2 linked regions of the Mariniflexile sp. TRM1-10 genome follow. The protein of the gene in region 2 interacts with the protein of the main gene of each other region in a pairwise test. Links are inferred from orthologs where the notes say so. Each region holds a gene or a part of one and is shown on either strand. Other genes may lie near its edges. The genes, in order: ligA and CJ739_RS05740.

What was found.
Region 1: the proteins of CJ739_RS05740 (region 2) and ligA interact in binary tests that used the Escherichia coli proteins (3 or more experiments, as listed by UniProt). The link is inferred for Mariniflexile sp. TRM1-10 from one-to-one orthologs.

Annotation. Positions count from the first base shown.
Region 1 is NZ_CP022985.1:4,848,194-4,855,053, forward strand. The notes cover bases 3,106-6,031. They hold ligA (NAD-dependent DNA ligase LigA), read right to left. Parts: upstream 5,603-6,031; coding sequence 3,608-5,602; downstream 3,106-3,607. Other genes in these bases: CJ739_RS20150 (hypothetical protein), read right to left, coding at 3,106-3,521; prmC (peptide chain release factor N(5)-glutamine methyltransferase), read right to left, coding at 5,891-6,031. Also shown: CJ739_RS20130 (5'-nucleotidase C-terminal domain-containing protein), read left to right, coding at 1-509; CJ739_RS20135 (bifunctional metallophosphatase/5'-nucleotidase), read left to right, coding at 514-1,431; CJ739_RS20140 (hypothetical protein), read right to left, coding at 1,480-2,235; CJ739_RS20145 (DoxX family protein), read left to right, coding at 2,443-2,685; more of CJ739_RS20150, read right to left, coding at 2,796-3,105; more of prmC, read right to left, coding at 6,032-6,763. UniProt on the Escherichia coli protein: DNA ligase that catalyzes the formation of phosphodiester linkages between 5'-phosphoryl and 3'-hydroxyl groups in double-stranded DNA using NAD as a coenzyme and as the energy source for the reaction.
Region 2 is NZ_CP022985.1:1,335,706-1,348,628, forward strand. Bases 7,749-11,845 are described here. They hold CJ739_RS05740 (leucine--tRNA ligase), read right to left. Parts: upstream 11,501-11,845; coding sequence 7,949-11,500; downstream 7,749-7,948. Other genes in these bases: CJ739_RS05745 (DMT family transporter), read left to right, coding at 11,820-11,845. Outside these bases: CJ739_RS05705 (methionine aminotransferase), read right to left, coding at 1-163; CJ739_RS05710 (MutS-related protein), read right to left, coding at 387-2,156; CJ739_RS05715 (Bax inhibitor-1/YccA family protein), read right to left, coding at 2,259-2,963; CJ739_RS05720 (zinc metallopeptidase), read right to left, coding at 3,348-4,046; ald (alanine dehydrogenase), read right to left, coding at 4,244-5,344; CJ739_RS05730 (SemiSWEET family sugar transporter), read right to left, coding at 5,822-6,082; CJ739_RS05735 (IS110 family RNA-guided transposase), read right to left, coding at 6,257-7,564; more of CJ739_RS05745, read left to right, coding at 11,846-12,767.

The sequences.
Region 1 (6,860 bases), 3.5 Mb from region 2 along the record:
ATTTTATGGCAGATGCGGTTTTTAGTGAAGCCAACCCCATTTTTAAAAGTAGAACAGGCAAAGATATAGATATGGTTATTTTAAACCATGGTGGCATTCGTTCCGTTATCAATAAAGGAAATATAACCACCCGGACTGCTTTTCAATTAATGCCTTTTGAGAACAGCATCGTTGTTGTTGCTTTAAAAGGAACACAAATAGACAGCTTAGTTAACTATTTAAGCAAAGCACATAAAGCACACCCTATTTCTAAACTTAAAATGGCTATTGATAAAAATTTTAATGTGGTTGAAGCCTCTATAAATGATGAAAAAATTGTTTCGAATAAAATCTATTATGTTGCCACTAATGATTATTTATATAATGGTGGTGACGCCATGACTTTTTTTAAACCGAATGAGGGCCTGTATGTTTTAAATTACAAAATACGAAATGCCCTGATAGACCACTTTAAAAAAATGGACACCATAAACCCTATACAAGATGATAGATTTATTCAATTAAAATAACCAAATGAAACGCAGAGATTTTATACAACAAGTATCGGCTACAACTGCATTGGTGACCGTTGGTGGTTTTGGACTTCAATCGTTTTCAACAGTCCCAAAAACAGCTAAAATAACTATTTTACACACCAATGATGTCCACAGTCATATTGATGCTTTTGGACCTGAGGACGGTAGGAATGCCAACAAAGGCGGTGTTGCCAGAAGAGCAAGTTTGATTGAATCTATAAGATTAGAAAACCCAAATACGCTTTTATTGGATGCTGGCGATATTTTCCAAGGCACGCCCTATTTCAATTATTATGGTGGTGAATTGGAATTTAAATTAATGAGCAAATTAAAGTATGATGCAGCAACTATTGGCAATCACGATTTTGACAATGGCATTGATGGTCTATACGCCCAGCTACCTCATGCCGAATTTCAATTTATTTCTTCAAATTACGATTTTTCGAATACCATAATGGACACCCATGTAAAACCATATAAGATATTCAAAAAAGGGGGTATTAAAATTGGGGTTTTTGGATTAGGCATTGAGTTGAATGGCTTGGTTGACCCTGCCATGTATAAAGAAACAAAGTATCTAAACCCCGTTGAAATAGCACAAGACATGACACACATTTTAAAAACGGAAGATAAATGCGACTTGATTATATGTTTATCGCATTTAGGCTATCATTACAAAACAGATCCAAATAAAATAAGTGACCTAAAACTAGCTTCTTTAACGAAGGATATTGATTTAATTATTGGCGGGCACACACATACATTTTTACAAAAACCAACTATTGTAAAAAACAGAGATGGCAAAAACATGCTTGTTAATCAAGTGGGATGTTATGGCATTAACCTAGGAAGAATCGATTTTTATTTCGATGCCAATAAAAATAAATCGGCTAACGGAACTTCAATTATTGTTTAAGAACTCATCTATACGAATTCTATCTCATTTTCGGTTAAAATGAGTATTCTAAGATAAGACCGTATCAGATGGATAACGATCCTTTAATTGTATTTCTTTAGGTTTAGCAACTAAAACTTCTCTGTTCATAATGTATATAAACATAACATAAAGTGCAGTGGCATACAAAATCCTATCTAACAGTTCTAAACTCCAACTGTTTAAATAATACAACTTCACATAATTCAGCATTACAGACAGACCAAAAAATACTACAGCGGTTAAAAACAATGCAGATTGTTTACTTTGTGTGTTTAAATACACTCCAAAAGACACAAATGTTAAAACTATTAAAGTGAAATTTTTAATTACAAATAAGAGCACTTCGCTTTTATTGGAAACAACAACGCTTAAAAAACCATGAGCCACATATAAAAAGTAAACGGCTATTAAAAAAACGCCAAGCAAGTAGGTGCCTATTAATGCTTTCGCTTCTAAAAGTTTAAATTTTGGAGCTACCATAACTAACAAGTATAAATAGCTTAAAACATATAGCACACTTGAAGTTTCTATTAAAACATCTTCTGAAAAAAACACTGATGATAAATCTCCTAAAAAGGAAAATAGTAAAAACGAAATAAAAGCAATACCCAAATACCGGTATTTAATAAAAAAGAAAGTTAAAAATACAGGAATGAAAAAAGGCTTTACTGTTTTCATTATGAATGCATCTTCAGTAATAGCACCAACAACGTTTACTGCTATTAGCAATACTAACGCGTACACAAACACTTTGCTAAAAGTAATTTTAAACCAATTTTTCACAATATTCTCATAAGTAGGTTACTCCAAATATAAAACATAAAAGTATATTTCAACGATAAAAACATACTTTTATCGATTATTTACTAATTTTTGTGCACTTTATCGGATAAATTAGAAATTTTCTGATAAGTAACGACCCCAAAAACGTCTAAGCATAAGATTTCCAAAGACTCATGATGAAAAAAACACATTCAATTAGTATTAAGAATGACAGTAGCTGTTATTTTAATTCAAACACTTCGTTTTAAATTTACTGCGCATCCAGATAGTGTATATATTTTTGAAAAAGTAGGACTAGAACCTTATGGCAGAATAGCTATAGGTATTTCAGAACTTATTGCCGGCATTTTATTGCTAATACCAAAAACAATTTGGGCTGGGGCCATTGTAACTCTGGGAGTTATTAGTGGTGCCATATTAATACATTTAATAACATTAATTAGGCATTGAAATAAATAAAGATGGAGGTATGTTATTTTATACAGCTATACTAACTTTTATACTATCTGCAATGATTCTGTATTTACATAGAAAATGCACCTTTAAAAAACAATCATTAATTAATGATTGTTAATTAACATATTTACTTCTTCTCGCTCAACTTCCTGCTCTATTTTAGATTGCTTATAGAAGAAATAAAAGGCTAATACATATAAGGTTGTAGAAACAGCATTAAGCAAGTTTCTTTCTGAAATATAAGTATATGCTACCCAAATGACTTCACCAAACACAATACACAAAGCACCTATAAACATACTTAAAGACTTTACATTATCTCTATAAAAATAGTTTACTAATGAAACCGACAATAGCAATAGCATGACTATGTTATATATCAATTCAATATAGTATTCATTTGTTTGATGAGACACAAAAGGATCTACTATAACCTGCAAAACATAAATTAAATATATGTTTAAAATGGTTAAAACCAGTAAATGAATTTTATAATTCCTTAAAACATACACTATAGAAATAGATTTAGAAACTTCAACAAGTAAAGAAGCATATGCTAATATGTATAAAGAATTTCCTAAAAAATAATCAATGTCATGCGAAATATAAGGCACTATAAAAATCATTAAATCTGAAATAGAAAACAACACTAAAAAAAGTGTAAAAAATAATGACTTTCTTTTTACCGTTACAAAATATAACAAAGTAACTACTGGCAATATAATTGATTTGAGAGCGTTTGCAATTACATCTTCATCGCTAAACTGAAATACAACAGATAGAATATAAAGTAATAATGCTAAAATCACCAAGACTTTCGACTTGTTCATAATAACAATTTTTGGTTGAAGTACAAACATACACAAATTTTACAATTAAACGATAAAAAAATACATTTTATCGATAAAAACAACACTTACAATACTCTAAGTAAGAATTCATGTTCATCAATAATGGGGATATTTAAGTCTTCGGCTTTTTTTCTTTTACTTGGCCCCATGCTGTCCCCAGCAACAACAAAAGTTGTTTTTGATGAAATAGAACTACTCACCTTACCCCCATTATCTTCAATCAGTTTTTTAAGTTCATCACGTGAAACTGACTCAAAAACACCCGAAATAACAATACTTTGACCTTTCAGTATATCGGTTTGCCCAATAAGTTGTTCAGCTGAAACTTCCAACTGAACACCAAACGCTTTCAATCTATTTATTATAAGGATGTTTTCCTCAGAAGAAAAGAAAGCACGAACACTTTCAGCTATTTTAACGCCAATCTCATCAACATTTACCAATGCCTCTTCGGATGCTTCAGCAATGGCATGAATACTTTTATAATGCTTTGCTAATTTTTTAGCAACAGTTTCCCCAACATATCGAATTCCCAAGGCATACAATACACGTTCAAAAGGGATGTTTTTAGATTGTTCGATACCTTGAATTAAATTATCGGCACTTTTTTCGGCCATACGTTCTAAAGGAATGACCTGCTCTTTAGTTAATTCATACAAATCCGAATAATTAGAAATCAATCCTTCATTAACTAAAAGCGCTACGGTTTCGCCTCCCAAACCTTCAATATCCATGGCTTTTCTAGATATAAAATGCTGAATACGACCAATTATCTGGGGTTTACAACCGTTATAATTTGGGCAATAATGCTGCGCCTCACCTGCTTGTCTTACCAATTCTGTTTCACATACGGGGCAATGTGTAATATAAGCTGTTGGTTTTGAATTCAACGGACGCTTACTTAAATCGACACCCAAAATTTTCGGAATAATCTCTCCGCCTTTTTCCACATACACTTCATCACCTACTCTAATATCCAATTTTTCAATCTGGTCGGCATTATGTAACGATGCTCTTTTTACAGTTGTACCAGCAAGCTCAACGGGTTCTAAATTCGCCACAGGTGTAATAGCTCCTGTGCGCCCCACTTGGTAGGCAATACTATTTAGTTTTGTTGAAACCTGTTCTGCTTTAAATTTGTATGCCATAGCCCAACGGGGTGCTTTGGCCGTATAACCCAATTCTTCCTGTTGCCGTAAACTGTTTACTTTTATAACGACACCATCTGTTTCGTAGGGTAGCTTATGGCGATGTACATTCCAGTAATCTATAAATTCAAAAACTTCATCAACAGAATTTACAAGTTTTGCATCATTAGGTACCTTAAAACCCCATTCCCTAGCACGTTTCAAACTATCAAATTGCGAATCAATTCCTAAATTGGCACCTGTTAAATTATAAAGTAAACATTCTAAAGGCCGCTTTGCAACCTCGGCACTATCTTGTAACTTCAAACTGCCCGATGCAGTATTTCTGGGGTTTCTATAAGGTTCTTCACCAATCTCAATACGTTCTTCATTCATTTTAATGAATCCTTTAAAAGGCAAAACAATTTCGCCACGTATATCAAATTTTTGTGGATAATCCCCTTTTAGTTTTAATGGTACCGACTTGATGGTTTTTACATTAGCCGTAACATTATCACCTTGGAAACCGTCCCCCCTAGTCACTGCTTTTACAAAAACGCCATTTTCATAAGTTAAACTAATGGAAGCACCATCATATTTTAGTTCGCAAGTGTATTGAATATCACCTTCTATTTGCTTTTTTATGCGCGTTTCCCAATCTAACAAATCTTCTTTTGAATAAGAATTATCCAGCGAATACATACGATATTCATGTGGAACCGTTTCAAAATTTTTGGTTACCTCACCTCCTATGCGTTGTGTTGGTGAATTGGCATCGAAAAATTCCGGGTGCTTCGCTTCTAAATCTTGAAGTTCTTTTAATTTGCTATCGAATTCAAAATCAGAAATCGTTGCATTATCAAGCACGTAATAGTTATAATTATGCTGATTTAATTCGTTGCGTAAGCTTTGTATTTGCTGTTCTATATCCATAGTATTTGCCACTAATTCACAAATATATTATTTATAATTATTTTTTTAGTACATAACAAAAATGAAGCGTGTCACATTGAGCCTTTCGGAAGCTGAGCTTTTATCTTCAAATGAAAATATATTTTCATTTGAAGATAAAAGCTCAAGATATACTAAAGTCGAAATGCTATTAAAAACAATATTTCCAATGTCTTTGATTTTAGTTTATCTTGAGCGCAGTCGAAAGGCTCAGACCGACATCTGAATATATTTGAATTTTTATCATGTACTAAAAATTATTTTCTAAAATCATTGAGGGGGACTCCACACCCCTTTTATCATTCTATCTTTTTTAAACATATCTTGCTTTAATTCGATATTGGTAAATTGGTTTTTTACCAATAACTGAATCATATCACTTCCAAAATACTCATTGATCTCAAAAAACAACCTCCCGTTTTTAGACAATTTATCAATAGCAAATCGTGTAATCGCTTTATAAAACAATAACGGATCTTCATCTTTAACAAATAATGCCAAATGCGGTTCGTTATCTAACACATTGGGTTTCATACGCTGCTTTTCTTGCTCCCTCACATACGGTGGGTTTGAAACAATGATATCAAAATTCAAATTTTGAAAATCCGAATTCCAAGTTTCAGAATTTAATATGTCGGCTTCAATAAATTCAACATGAACCTTATTTAGCCCAGCGTTTTCCTTAGCTATTTTTAAAGCGTTATGACTTACATCTAAGCCATAAACTTTGGCATTTGGTAAATGTTTTGCCAATGAAATGGCTATGCAACCACTCCCCGTTCCGATATCTAATATACCTAGTTGGTGGTTGGTGGTTATTGGTTGGTGATTTAAAATCCATGCAACCAACTCTTCAGTTTCAGGTCTTGGTATTAAGGTATGTTCGTTTACTTTAAAAGGCAATCCATAAAATTCGGTGTAACCTAGTATATATTGTATGGGTTGGTGCATTTTTAGTAATTCCAAAGCACCTAAAATAGCATCATAATTTTCAAGTGAAAATTGGGGTTTCATTGCCAATTGTAGCCTAGAAACTTTATAATAAGATTCAACCAACATAAAAAAGAAACTATCTACTTCTTCTTTTCCATATAAAAGGTCTAACTCTTTATGAAATGTATTTTGTAGGTCTTTTAAATTCAAAGTTTTTCTTTTTAATCTAAATAATTCCACGAAGACCTTGCCTCCGGTATCCAATTCACATCTCCTTTGGAGAGTCCAGAACTACCAAAAAAAGCAG
Region 2 (12,923 bases):
AACCAGAATTCATAGCCTTACTAACCAAATCGATTAGTTTTTGGTCGCTTTTAAAGTTTGGAAAACCCTGAGATAAATTAATAGCACCATGCTCAGTCGCCAAGGCACTCATTACCGAAAAAATGGTAGTTCCAACGTTTGGTAGTTTAGATGTATGTTGCATGTTGGTTGTTGGTTGTTGGGTGTTGGGTGTTGGGTGTTGGTTGTAGGTTGTTGGTTGTTAGTTGTTAGTTGTAGGTTGTTGGTTGTTGAGCTGTCAATTCTGAATTCTGAATTCTAGTTTCCCTCCCCTTTTTCACGACACAACGACTCACGATTCACCTTTCCCTTTTCACGTCCTTTTCACGATTCACGATTCACGATTCACGACTCACGACTCACGATTTTCAAACAATATTCATTTTCTTCAACAAAAAAGAGGCATTCATGTTTTTACAAACACCTGTTTTCAACGTGTAATCAAAATGAAGTTCGTCGTTTATAATTTCAGCATCAAAATAATAATTTTTAACCTGATGAAGCTCTTTTTCAATCTCGCATAAACTTAAATCGTGCGTTGCAATAATTCCAGTGGCGTTTGAAGCGACTAATTTTTCAACAAATTTCCTGGAACCTATGGCTTTATCGGTGCTATTGGTGCCTTTTAAAATTTCATCTAGAACAATAAAATAGGGTTCTTCCTGAATGGCATCAACAATATATTTTAAACGGGTTAATTCTGAAAAGAAATACGAACTATCGTCGGTTAAAGAATCAGTAGTTCGCATGCTTGTAATGAGTTTTACAGGGGAATAGCTGCTTGATTGTGCACAAACAGGCAAGCCAACATTCGCCATCACAATATGCAAAGATACGGTTCTTAAAAACGTGCTTTTCCCAGCCATATTAGCGCCCGTAACTATAAAAAACTGTTCGTTTTCTATAGTTAAATTGCTATCCACACGTTTATTCTTATTTAATAAAGGATGTCCTAAATCTGTCGCTTTTATGACAGCTCCTTTTTCTTCGATGTTCGGAAACACAAAATCTGGATGGTTAAACACAAAATTCCCTAAGGAATTATAAGCATCAAAAAACGATACCACTTCAAACCAGTCGGTGACTTTATCGGCGTGATGTGAGATCCATTGCTCGATGTGATAGCTGTTTTTTATATCAGACAGAAAGAATCCATTTCCAAAAATGGCAGAGAGAAAATTATTCCGGTTGTCTAAAGCATCTAACGCCTTAGAAAGCTCTCTAAAAATATCAGACGCTTTTTTTCCTTGCTGTTGAATTTGCTGCTGTTTTTGTTTTAATAATTCCGAAGAAAACGATTCTTTTTCAATTAAATCCAAAAGCGAGGCGTATTGGCGAAAGGTTTCTTTCACCTTATCGGTATTCGCTGATAACACATTGATTTTTTTTACATAAATCCCTGAAATTCCTAAACCTACAAGCAACCAATATCCTATAAAAATAGCATCAATGACATTAAAAAGTCCCAAAGCAAAAACGAGTATTGAAATAAGTGTAAACCCTAAAGGGAGCCATTTGAGTATTTTTGGTAAAAACGCCTGATACTGTTGCAACCAATGTATAATTTGCTTTGCAGGTGTTTCAACAACAACCAAACGAGATGTTGCTGAATAAAACTGACGCCATTTCGGTTTCGAACTTAGCTCTTTAATAGCCTGTTGACGCGAAACAATACCAGTAATATCATTTGCCTTCAAAGCATCGGCTAATTTTTGGGTCCCTTCATTTATAGTGGTTCTATTTATAAATTGAAAAAAAGAACCACGACCAAACAAATCGATATCCAAGCTATAAAAGTGATGGGGATCCTGAAACTGCAAACCAGAATCCCTGTGGTGAAAATCTCCCGAAGCAATTTCAATTTCGTCTTGATTAATAGCTACTAAAGCTTCCTTGAACTGCTTTTGCGATTTAATATCATTATACTTTGACAATAAATACAGAAAAACAGCAATACCGACTATGCCAATAACCACTGCTACTTGCCAGTTTTTAAACCCAACATATATACCAATGCCCGTTAATGCAAAAACCGAGAGGCGATATACACTTAACATCGTCATGTGTCCATACAGCTTTTGCGCTCGTTTTTTATATGTTTTTAAATGCTTTTGATAATATGCTAACGGATTATTCATTATTGATTTTTATTGAAAAAGTAAAGAAACAAAAAAAGCCCTGAAACACGTCAGAGCTTTTATTTTATATTTTGAAGTAGTTTAAACTTTTTCTAATTGGCTTTAGTCTCTAGACATAAAAATACTAAGCACATACCAAAATAGTAGCATTAACGAAGCAAATAAGCCCAATGCTGCTGGAATATATTCATCATTGGAATATTTATTCACCAAATTTGATGTTTGGTATAAGATAGAACCTGCCGCCAATACACACATACCTACCGAGAACCAAAGTCCTAAATTAAACCCGAATAAGGTGCCTGCTAAAATTAATCCGATGGCGATAAAAAATCCAACGGTTAAGCCCGCTTTTAAAAAGGAAAAATCTTTTTTAGTTACAAAAACGATTGCCGACAACCCTGTGAATAATGCTAAAGTCACTATCGCTGCTTGATTTAGAATTTCTGGACCCGATTCCATATAAAAGGCAGCAATGTAAATAAGCGGCACAAAAATAAAAGCTTCAGCCAGAATATAAACACCGTAAGCCAAATATTGTTTGTTCTTATCGGGCGTTTTCAAGGTCATTCTTTCGGCATAATTGGTTATAAACATAAAACCGCCCAGCATGATTAGCCAACGATAACCCTCTGTCATAGACAAGGCAAAACTCACAATAGCTTCGCTTTGAAGTAATAAATATTCAAAAAGAACGAATACTAAAACACCACCGGCAACATGCGAATAGGTTTTTTTATAAAAAGCAACTTTATCAACTTCTGAAAGTTCGCTTACCATTAATTTGTTTTCAACTAGGTTTTCCATAAATACTTAATTAGTTAAGGTTTCAAAATTAAAGATATAAAAAAAGAACAGAATTCTTAATTTAATGTAAGAATTCTGTTCTTTTCAATTATTTAAAACCTTTGTTGTCTGATAAAACTTTGAAAATTCCCTTCAGAGCCTGTTTAAATTTATATCAATTGTTTTTCTATGTCCCTTTTTGCGCCTAATTTCGTTGAAACCTCATCAAATGGCCCTGCCATTATCTTCGATTTCGCCTCATTTTGCATCAAAAATGACCTATAGAAGATCCAATCATACAATTTTAAACAGGCTCTCAAACACAGTGATAATGGCTTTTTAAAAAGATTACTGATTTGTTGTCAATTTATCTTTCTCTTGTCTATTGTCTATTTTCTTTTAATATTAATCTCTAGACCCACCAAATACCTGAAGCGCCCAATATACTAATGAAGCCAAAGCACCAATAGCAGCTACCAAATACGTTCTGGCTGCCCATTTAAGCGCATCTTCAGAGCCTGCATATTCTTGTTGGGACACCATGTTTTTACTTTTTAACCAAGCCAAGGCACGGTTACTGGCATCATATTCAACAGGCAATGTTATAAAACTAAATAAGGTGGCGAACCCCATCATTACCAAACCGGCAACAGCTATATAATAGCCAAGACCAACACCAGCTGCCGCTCCTAATATTAAACCACCAAGAACGACCCATTGCGACATCCCAGAGGTGACACTAACCACAGGTACTAATGCCGAACGCATTTTCAACCACTCGTAAGCTTGTGCGTGCTGTACCGCATGTCCACATTCGTGAGCAGCAACAGCCGCAGCCGCAGCGTTGCGTTGGGTATAAACCGATTCACTTAAATTCACGGTTCTATTTTTTGGATTGTAATGGTCTGTTAATTGTCCAGGTGTAGAAATAACCTCAACATTGGTAATACCGTGGTCTGCCAACATTTTTTCGGCTATTTCGGCACCACTCATACCATTACGCAATTGCACTTTAGAGTATTTATCAAACTTACGCTTCAACGTACTGCTTACCAACCAGCTTACCAGCGCAATAGCTCCTAATAATATATAATATCCAATCATTGTTTTAAATTTTATTTTTACTAATTAAATATAACAAAAATAACGCCAAATTAGTCTGGATGATATTATGTCAGTAAAAGAATTTATCTTGACTTTCTCTATTTCCTAAAAAATGGCTAAAATGAGTTCAAAACTAAAAAACCCCAAGAAATATCTTGAGGTTTAAAGTTATCTATTTTTAAACTATTGAAAGTGATTCAAGCTTTTGCAAACTCTAAATCGAATGCTTCAGCTATTTCTTTATAAACAATCTCTCCTTTTACAATATTTAATCCTTTGGCTAAAGACGCATTCTTTTTACAGGCTTTCTTCCATCCTTCATTTGCCAATTTAATAACATAAGGTAAAGTGACATTGGTTAATGCTACAGTCGATGTATATGGAACAGCTCCAGGCATATTGGCAACACAGTAATGTACGACATCATCAATAATATAAGTAGGATCTTGATGCGTTGTAGCTCTGGTCGTTTCAAAACATCCGCCTTGATCTACCGCCACATCCACAATTACAGTCCCTGGACGCATGTCTTTTAACATGTCTTTGGTAATCAATTTTGGTGCTTTTGCGCCTTTTAATAACACACCACCAATGATTAAATCTGAATCCTTGATATGTTTTCTAATATTGTATTCACTCGAAAATTCGCTAATCACATTATTTGGCATGGAGTCACTTACATAACGTAATGCTTTCATGTTAATATCCATAATAATGACCAAAGCACCCAATCCTGCTGCCATTTTAGCCGCCTGATAGCCCACAACACCAGCACCTAGTACCAACACTTTTGCTGGCGGCACCCCAGGAACACCTCCTAATAAAATACCGCGACCTTTAATTGGTTTTTCTAAATATTTAGCACCTTGTTGAATAGACATCCTACCTGCTACTTCAGACATAGGGATTAACAAAGGCAAAGTGCCATTTTCATCCTCAACAGTTTCATAAGCAATACAAACCGCTTTACTCTTAATCATGGCATTTGTAAGCTCCTCACTAGACGCAAAATGAAAATAGGTAAATACTACATGATGTGGTTTTATCAAACTATACTCCTGTTCTATTGGTTCTTTAACCTTAACAATCATTTCTGCGGCGGCATAAACATCTTCAATCGTATCAAGAATAGTGGCGCCAGCTCCAACATAATCCTTATCAAAAAAACCACTTCCAAATCCAGCATTTTTCTGTACATACACCGTGTGGTTTCTTTTGGTTAATTCAAACACACCCGAGGGTGTCATACCTACTCTGTTTTCATTGTTTTTAATTTCTATTGGAACCCCTATTTTCATATGTAAATATTTATTGTTTTTTAATGGTTATATGGACACGAGCGATAGCGAACTGGCGAAGCAATCGCTTTATTTTCATTGGTGTTTGGGTTTACAAATCATGGCGATTTCATAGTTTAATATTTTAAGTTAGTCAAAAACCTATGCAATATTAAAACAAACAATTGAAAAAAAATTCAAAAAAGCTATTTTTGATGAATAATATTTAACAAATTTAACTTTTTTTTAGTAATTACATAAAACACATCAATTTAATAGGAAATATTAAGAGACTATTTAACTCGGAAGAAAAGACAAAAAAGAAACTGATTGTCCGTGATTAATCATAATGAGCGTCTCCTCGAGCGCAGTCGAGAGGTTATTGACTTAACGACTTCAAAAGTAGGTCTCGACTGCGCTCGACCCGACAACGACATTCTCTCTAAATGATTGATTACGGATATACAAAAAAGACCCCTAAAAAGAAGTTTGAAGCAACTAATTTTTGCTGTACCTAATTTTAAAATAAACCAATAAAAACGCCGAAATAAGTGTTACGGCATTTGCCGAAACCATAGACGGACTTTGTTTATAAACGCCGTAAACCAGCCATAAAAAAACGCCAATAAAAAACATGATTAACATGGGTAAAGACAAACCCGAAACATCTTTGGTTTTCCATGTTTTGTAAACTTGAGGTAAGAAGGCAGCCGTTGTTAAAATAGCTGCTGAAAAACCGATGATTTCTGTATCATTCATTCAAAGTGATTATTTTTAGTTGAAACGCTAATAGTGACCATATCGACATTAGCTATCATTTTTATTCTAAAAAAGCAATATAAAATGACATTTAGTTTGTCAGACTGAGCTTGTCGAAGTCCATTACTACCACTTCTTCCATATAGCTTCGACAGGCTACCATTGACGTATTTGCTAAACCGCTGTTTTATAGCTAATTGACAAACCAAGTTCTCTTGCCATTTTCATAATGTTCTTTTGTTTATTAAACAAGATCTTCTCCTCATAATCTTTGATTCCCTTCTCTACATATGACAGTCCTTTAACAAATAGCTTCCAATAGAGCTCTGCCAGTTTTCTTGCCATTGCCTTTATTGCCGGTGATGCCCCTTTCTTTGCCCTTATCTTTCTGCCAAAAGCACCCAATGCAATTTTCTTGCTGTTGAGCAGGCTCGTGGCCGCTTGCTTAAATATCAGGCCGGCCTTTGGTTGTCCTTTAGCCTTATAGTTTTTTTTCATCTTGCCCGAATGGTGCTGTTTTGGCGCCAGTCCCAACCAGGAAGTAAAATGCTTTTCTGTTTTCCATTTATGTAAATCAGTCCCTATTTCCGATAGGAGCTGCATCCAATTATAATCTGTTATACCGGGTAGGACCGTAGCATCTTTGCCTTCAAATATTTGCAATAGATAACGGTCCATTCCTTCTATATTTGGTTTGTGGTGCCTCACGTTTTTTCGTGGAGTTGCCTTATTTGATACTTTAGGCCGGTTTGCCCCCATCTTTTTAAGGACTTCTTCCATTTTCAGATCACAACCGGCAATTTGTTGTTGATAAAAATCATAGCACACCACTGCTTGGCCCAAAGCAAATAGCCCTGCTTCATTGTAGTGCCCTTTCAAGGATTTAAGGATCAGTTCCTTTTTTGTTTTCAACACACTCCCATGGCATAGCTTTACCAAAACCCCGGGATCCCTTTCGCCCTTTAAGATCGCCCTGATTATTTTCAATCCACTTACCCCGTGAACTTGGTCCAGAACTTCTTTTAGCCGAACGTTCATCAGGGTCAGTGCTTTTTGCATATGGTTAATATGCATAGCAGCACTACGGATGTGATCTTCGCGCAGGCGTTGATAGCTCCTTAGTTCATGTACCAGTTCATCTGCAACAAAACAACGGTTCAACAAACCATAGCTGTGCAATTGCTGTATCCATTGACAGTCCTTTACATCGGTCTTTCTGCCTGGAACTTGTTTTGTGCTCCTGCCATCCACCAACCATACATCGATGCCTCTTGCCTTCAATATATCATAGAGGATGACCCAATACACTCCCGTGGCTTCCATGGCCACTGAGGTTACATTGTTTTCCTCTAAGTAAGATACCGCCTGTTCCAGATCTGATGTGAAGGTATCAAAACTGCGAACCTCCTTATCTTCAAGACCTATGAAGATTTTTTTGGCTCCGATATCGATCCCTCCTGCGTTTTTCCTGATTTTTTTCATCCTACATTATTTTTTAAAATCACACCCAGAAAATTTTTATGCTTGCTAGACTACCATTCGGGCATTATTATAAATAAGCACCATAATCGCTACCCCTATTTTCTGAAAACCATACTCAACCACAGGTATATAAACACTACGCTGTGCCTCGGAAATATTGTGACTTTTTGTTAAACTTGCACAAAATACGTCATCGCATTCGCTAGTTAAAAACTTTAACAAAAGTCTCAGCTTGACAAAATGCTACCTATAGGCTTCACCGTCAACATCCTGTCGAAGTCCCGATTTTAAGCAGGTATGATTGAGACATCACATACAGACTAAAAACGGTTCTTGTTATGTGATGTCTCCTAGCGTCAACATGGCAAAGCAATGGCTTTAGCTTTAACCTACAATATTGACAATTTTACCAGGTACAATAATTACTTTTTTAGGAGTACGCCCCTGTAATTGTTCTTGGGTTTTTTCGTGCGCCATCACCACTTCTTCAATTTGTTGTGCATTAAAGTCCATTGGCAATTCTAAAGTAAAACGCGTTTTTCCATTGAATGAAATCGGGTAGTTTTTACTGCTTTCTACCAAATAACTGGCATCAAATTTTGGGAATGGAGCTGTTGAAATCGATTCGGCATGCCCTAACTGACCCCATAATTCTTCAGCGATATGCGGTGCATAAGGCGATAATAGAATCAATAACGGTTCCAGTATCTCTTTTGAAGTGCATTTTTGAGCCGTCAATTCATTTACCGCAATCATAAAGGTTGATACCGAAGTATTAAACGAGAAATTCTCGATGTCTTCCTGAACTTTTTTAATGGTTTTATGCAATGTTTTTAGGTTATCTTTTGTTGGTTCAGTATCAGTTACACCAAAGCCTCTTACAACAACTTTACCTCCTCCATAAAGACCTTCTGTTTTTGGGTCATGAAGATAATAATTAGGATTGTCTCTAAGATTAATATCTTCTCCTTGATGATATAATCTCCAAAGTTTTTTTAGGAAACCATGAACACCTGTAATACCAGCCGTGTTCCAAGGTTTGTATTGCTCCAAGGGGCCTAAAAACATTTCGTAAAGACGTAAGCTGTCGGCACCATACTCCTCACAAATTTGGTCTGGATTGACGACGTTGTATTTGGATTTGGACATTTTTTCGACTTCGCGGCCTACTAAATATGCCCTCCCTTGTTTACCAGAAAGAGGTTCATTAATATCATAAATACTTCCATCCATTAACAAGAATTCAGCATTTATATAATCTTGATTTAATGTATGATTTTTGAATTTTTCAATATCTAACTCATTAGATACGTCGTTAATAACTGACAAATCTACATGAATAGGCGCAAAATCAATTGTCATCTGATCATTCCATTCTTTAACATTATATTTTCTATGAATAATATCTAAAAACGAATAAATTGCATTTAAATCCTTTGACTGATAAAAATTATATGAAATAAAAACAGGAGGAATCCCAATAGTCCCTAAAACTTTATAAACAAAAGCACTCATTCCCAAAATCATCCCTTGGTTAATCAGCTTTTTGGCATATTCATCCACAGGCACCAAGCCTTTGTCAAACAAGAATTTTTGCCAAAAACGGGAGTACAATAAATGCCCTGTGGCGTGTTCGCTGCCACCAATGTACAAATCGACATCTTTCCAGTAATTAAGAGCTTCTTTACTGGCAAATTCGTTTTCGTTATGCGCATCCATATAGCGGTTAAAATACCAAGAACTGCCTGCCCAACCTGGCATGGTGTTGAGTTCGAGAGGATATATGCCATTGTGGGATCCTTCGACTGCGCTCAGGGTGACACCTTCCTTCGTTTCGTCATGCTGAACTTGTTTCAGCATCTCATTAGGCACCACCTTGTTGTTCTTAGTGTCCCACGCCCAAACGGTGGCATTTCCTAAAGGTGGTTCGCCGGTTTCGGTTGGTAAATATTTTTCAACTTCGGGTAATTTAATCGGTAAATGTTTGGCATCAATCATTTGTGGCATGCCATCAACATAATACACCGGGAAGGGTTCGCCCCAATACCGTTGGCGACTAAACACCGCATCACGCAAGCGGTAATTGGTTTTTCCTTGACCTTGACCTAGTTTTTCTAATTCATCAACAACTTTTTTGGTCGCTTCTTTATAACCTAAACCGTTTAAGAAATCGGAATTCGCAATAATAGTTTTATCCTTATCTGCAAACGCTTCTTCAGAAATATCGACACCTTCAAAAATATTAGGAATAGGGATATTAAAGTGTTTTGCGAAATCATAATCACGTTGGTCGCCACATGGCACCGACATCACTGCACCTGTTCCATAACCTGCAAGCACATAATCACCAATCCACACGGGAATCGGTTCTTTGGTAAATGGGTGTTCTGCATACGCACCTGTAAACACACCAGAAATGGTTTTTACATCCGCCATGCGATCGCGCTCACTACGTTTGGCTGTGGCTAAAATATAAGCCTCAACCTCCGCTTTTTGCTCTGGTGTTGTGATTTGTGAAACCAGTTCGTGTTCTGGAGCCAGCGTCATAAAAGAAACGCCGAAAATGGTGTCGGGACGGGTCGTGAAGACTTCAATCCCCCTAACCCCCGAAGGGGGAATTTGCTCACTTATATGTGAATCACTTTTAACTGATTCTCTTTGTGATAATTCTTCTTTGATTGTTTTTAAAACACCTTCAATATTACCTAAAACTTCTTCATTTTTAAATCGAATAACTTTAAAGTAATTATTTTCTAGGATTTCGGTTCGTTCAGCATCTTCTTCAATTTGAGAATCATGAATTTCACCATCTACTTCGATAATCAATTTTTTATCTAAGCAAACAAAGTCAACAATGTAATCTCCTATTAGATGTTGTTGTCTAAATTTGGCGCCCAAATTTTTATTCCTAAGTTGTTCCCATAATGCAGCTTCAGCCAGAGTAGGATTAGCGCGCATGTCTTTAGCATGTTTAAGTAGTAAATGCGAATTATTTCCACCTGTCATATACCCTGCACGAGTAAGCAACCCTGCTTTCTCTTCCCCTTCGGGGAAGGATAGGATGGGGAAAAACACACTCGCACCAACCGATTTCCCAATCCAGTTACGCTGACTTTCTTTAAGTGAATCGGTCCAATCTATTTTATCCAATCCTTGAAGCAAACGTTCCGCATAAGCAGAAATTCGCATACTCCATTGTGTCATTTTTTTTCTTATTACTGGATGGCCACCACGTTCGGAAACACCATTTACAATCTCATCATTTGCCAACACCGTTCCCAATGCAGGACACCAGTTGACTTCGATTTCAGCTAAATATGTTAATCGGTATTGTAATAAAATTTGTTGTTGCTTCACGGCATCAAAAGCATTCCAATCTTCCGCAGAAAAGGCTTCAACAGTATCATCGCAAACAGCATTTACTTTTGAATTGCCTTCCGAAGCAAAAATCTTTATGAGTTCTGAAATGTCTTCAGCTTTATCGCTATCCTTATTATACCAAGAGTTGAACAGTTGAATGAAAATCCACTGCGTCCATTTGTAATAGCTTGGATCGGACGTTCTAACTTCACGAGACCAATCGAATGAAAAACCAATTTGATCTAACTGACGGCGGTAGGTTTTAATGTTTTCAGCAGTTGTAATCGCAGGATGTTGCCCCGTTTGGATGGCATACTGTTCCGCAGGCAAACCAAAACTATCGTATCCTTGCGGATGCAATACATTAAACCCTTGATGGCGTTTATAACGTGCATAAATATCGGAAGCGATGTATCCTAATGGATGCCCAACGTGCAAACCCGCACCACTGGGGTATGGAAACATATCCAGTACATAAAATTTAGGTTTATCCGATTTATTTTCAGCTTTAAACGTTTGGTTTTTTGCCCAATAGTCTTGCCACTTTTTCTCGATTTTATTGAAATCGTACGTCATGTTCTTGTATTTCTGCTTTTTGAAAGCACAAATTTACGCTTTCTACAGAAAACTAAAAGCATTTAGCTTTTTATATCATTAGTGACTGTCTAAATATAACAACTAAATAAACAAATTTCTTGAAACGAACAATCCATGAGGCAGAGCCATAGGAGCATTTTGCTTGTTTCATTTGTCTTAAAGGCACAAAAAACGAAATTTGTTTATTACACCTCACCCAAAACTGTCAGACAGTTTTGACCTCTCCTCAAGGAGAGGTAGAAGCGGAAACCCCGGGGCCAGCCCCGAGGAATTCTTTAGATTTAAGGTTTTGTTTAAAATGCAATTTGTAATTTCGCCGCTTAAACATCATTTTGGTTTGATAAAAGATACTACCAAAGCCCATTTGGCCTTATTGGGTGCTAATGTCATATATGGCGCAAACTACATCATTGCTAAGGGCATTATGCCAAATAAAATTGGTCCTACCGCTTTTGTTTTTATTAGGCTTTCTTGCTGTGTCCTCCTTTTTTGGGCCATAAAATTTTTATTTATTAAAGAAAAGATTGAAAAAAAAGATTTATTGATACTAGCGCTTTGTGGTCTGTTTGGTGCCGCCGCTAACCAACTGTTATTTTTTCATGGCATTAATTTAACCTCACCTATTGACGCTTCAATCATTCAAACGGCGACACCCGTTTTAGTTTTAATCTTTAGTGCTCTTATTTTAAAAGAACGCATTACCCAAAATAAAGTACTAGGCATCACATTGGGAGCTATTGGCGCCATCTTTTTAATTATATATGGCAGTAAAGCGGTTGGCACGAGTTCGTTTCTAGGCAATTTATTTGTTTTATTAAATGCCTGTAGCTACGGACTCTACCTGGTTTTAGCAAAAACTTTAATGAAAAAATACCATGCGGTTACCGTCATTAGTTGGGTGTTTTTGTTTGGGTTTATCTATGTGTTTCCGTTTGGGGTTTCAGAATTTTTGAATACCGATTTTGAAGCCTTTACTACCAGCACCTATTTAACCATTGGCTATGTGGTTTTATTTACCACCTTTTTTGCCTACTTATTTAATATTTATGCGCTTAATCACTTGACGCCTTCTGTCACAAGTAGTTATATATATTTACAACCTGTGGTTAGTTTTCTATTAGTCAGCATATTGGCCTATGTTTTTATACAAGACCAATATGCGCAAGACATCAATATCGTTAAAATATTAAGTTGCATACTTGTGGCAGTCGGCGTGTATATAATAAGTAAACCACAAAAAAAATAAGTTTATAATCACCATTTATAAAACAATCTTAAAACTTTAAGCGTTGTAATACTTAGTGGAATAGAATACTTTACTATTTTTACACTGTTAATCCTATAATTATGAGTTCCTCTTTTGAAAAGACCAAAAACGTCGACTAATTTCCTCATACTTTTC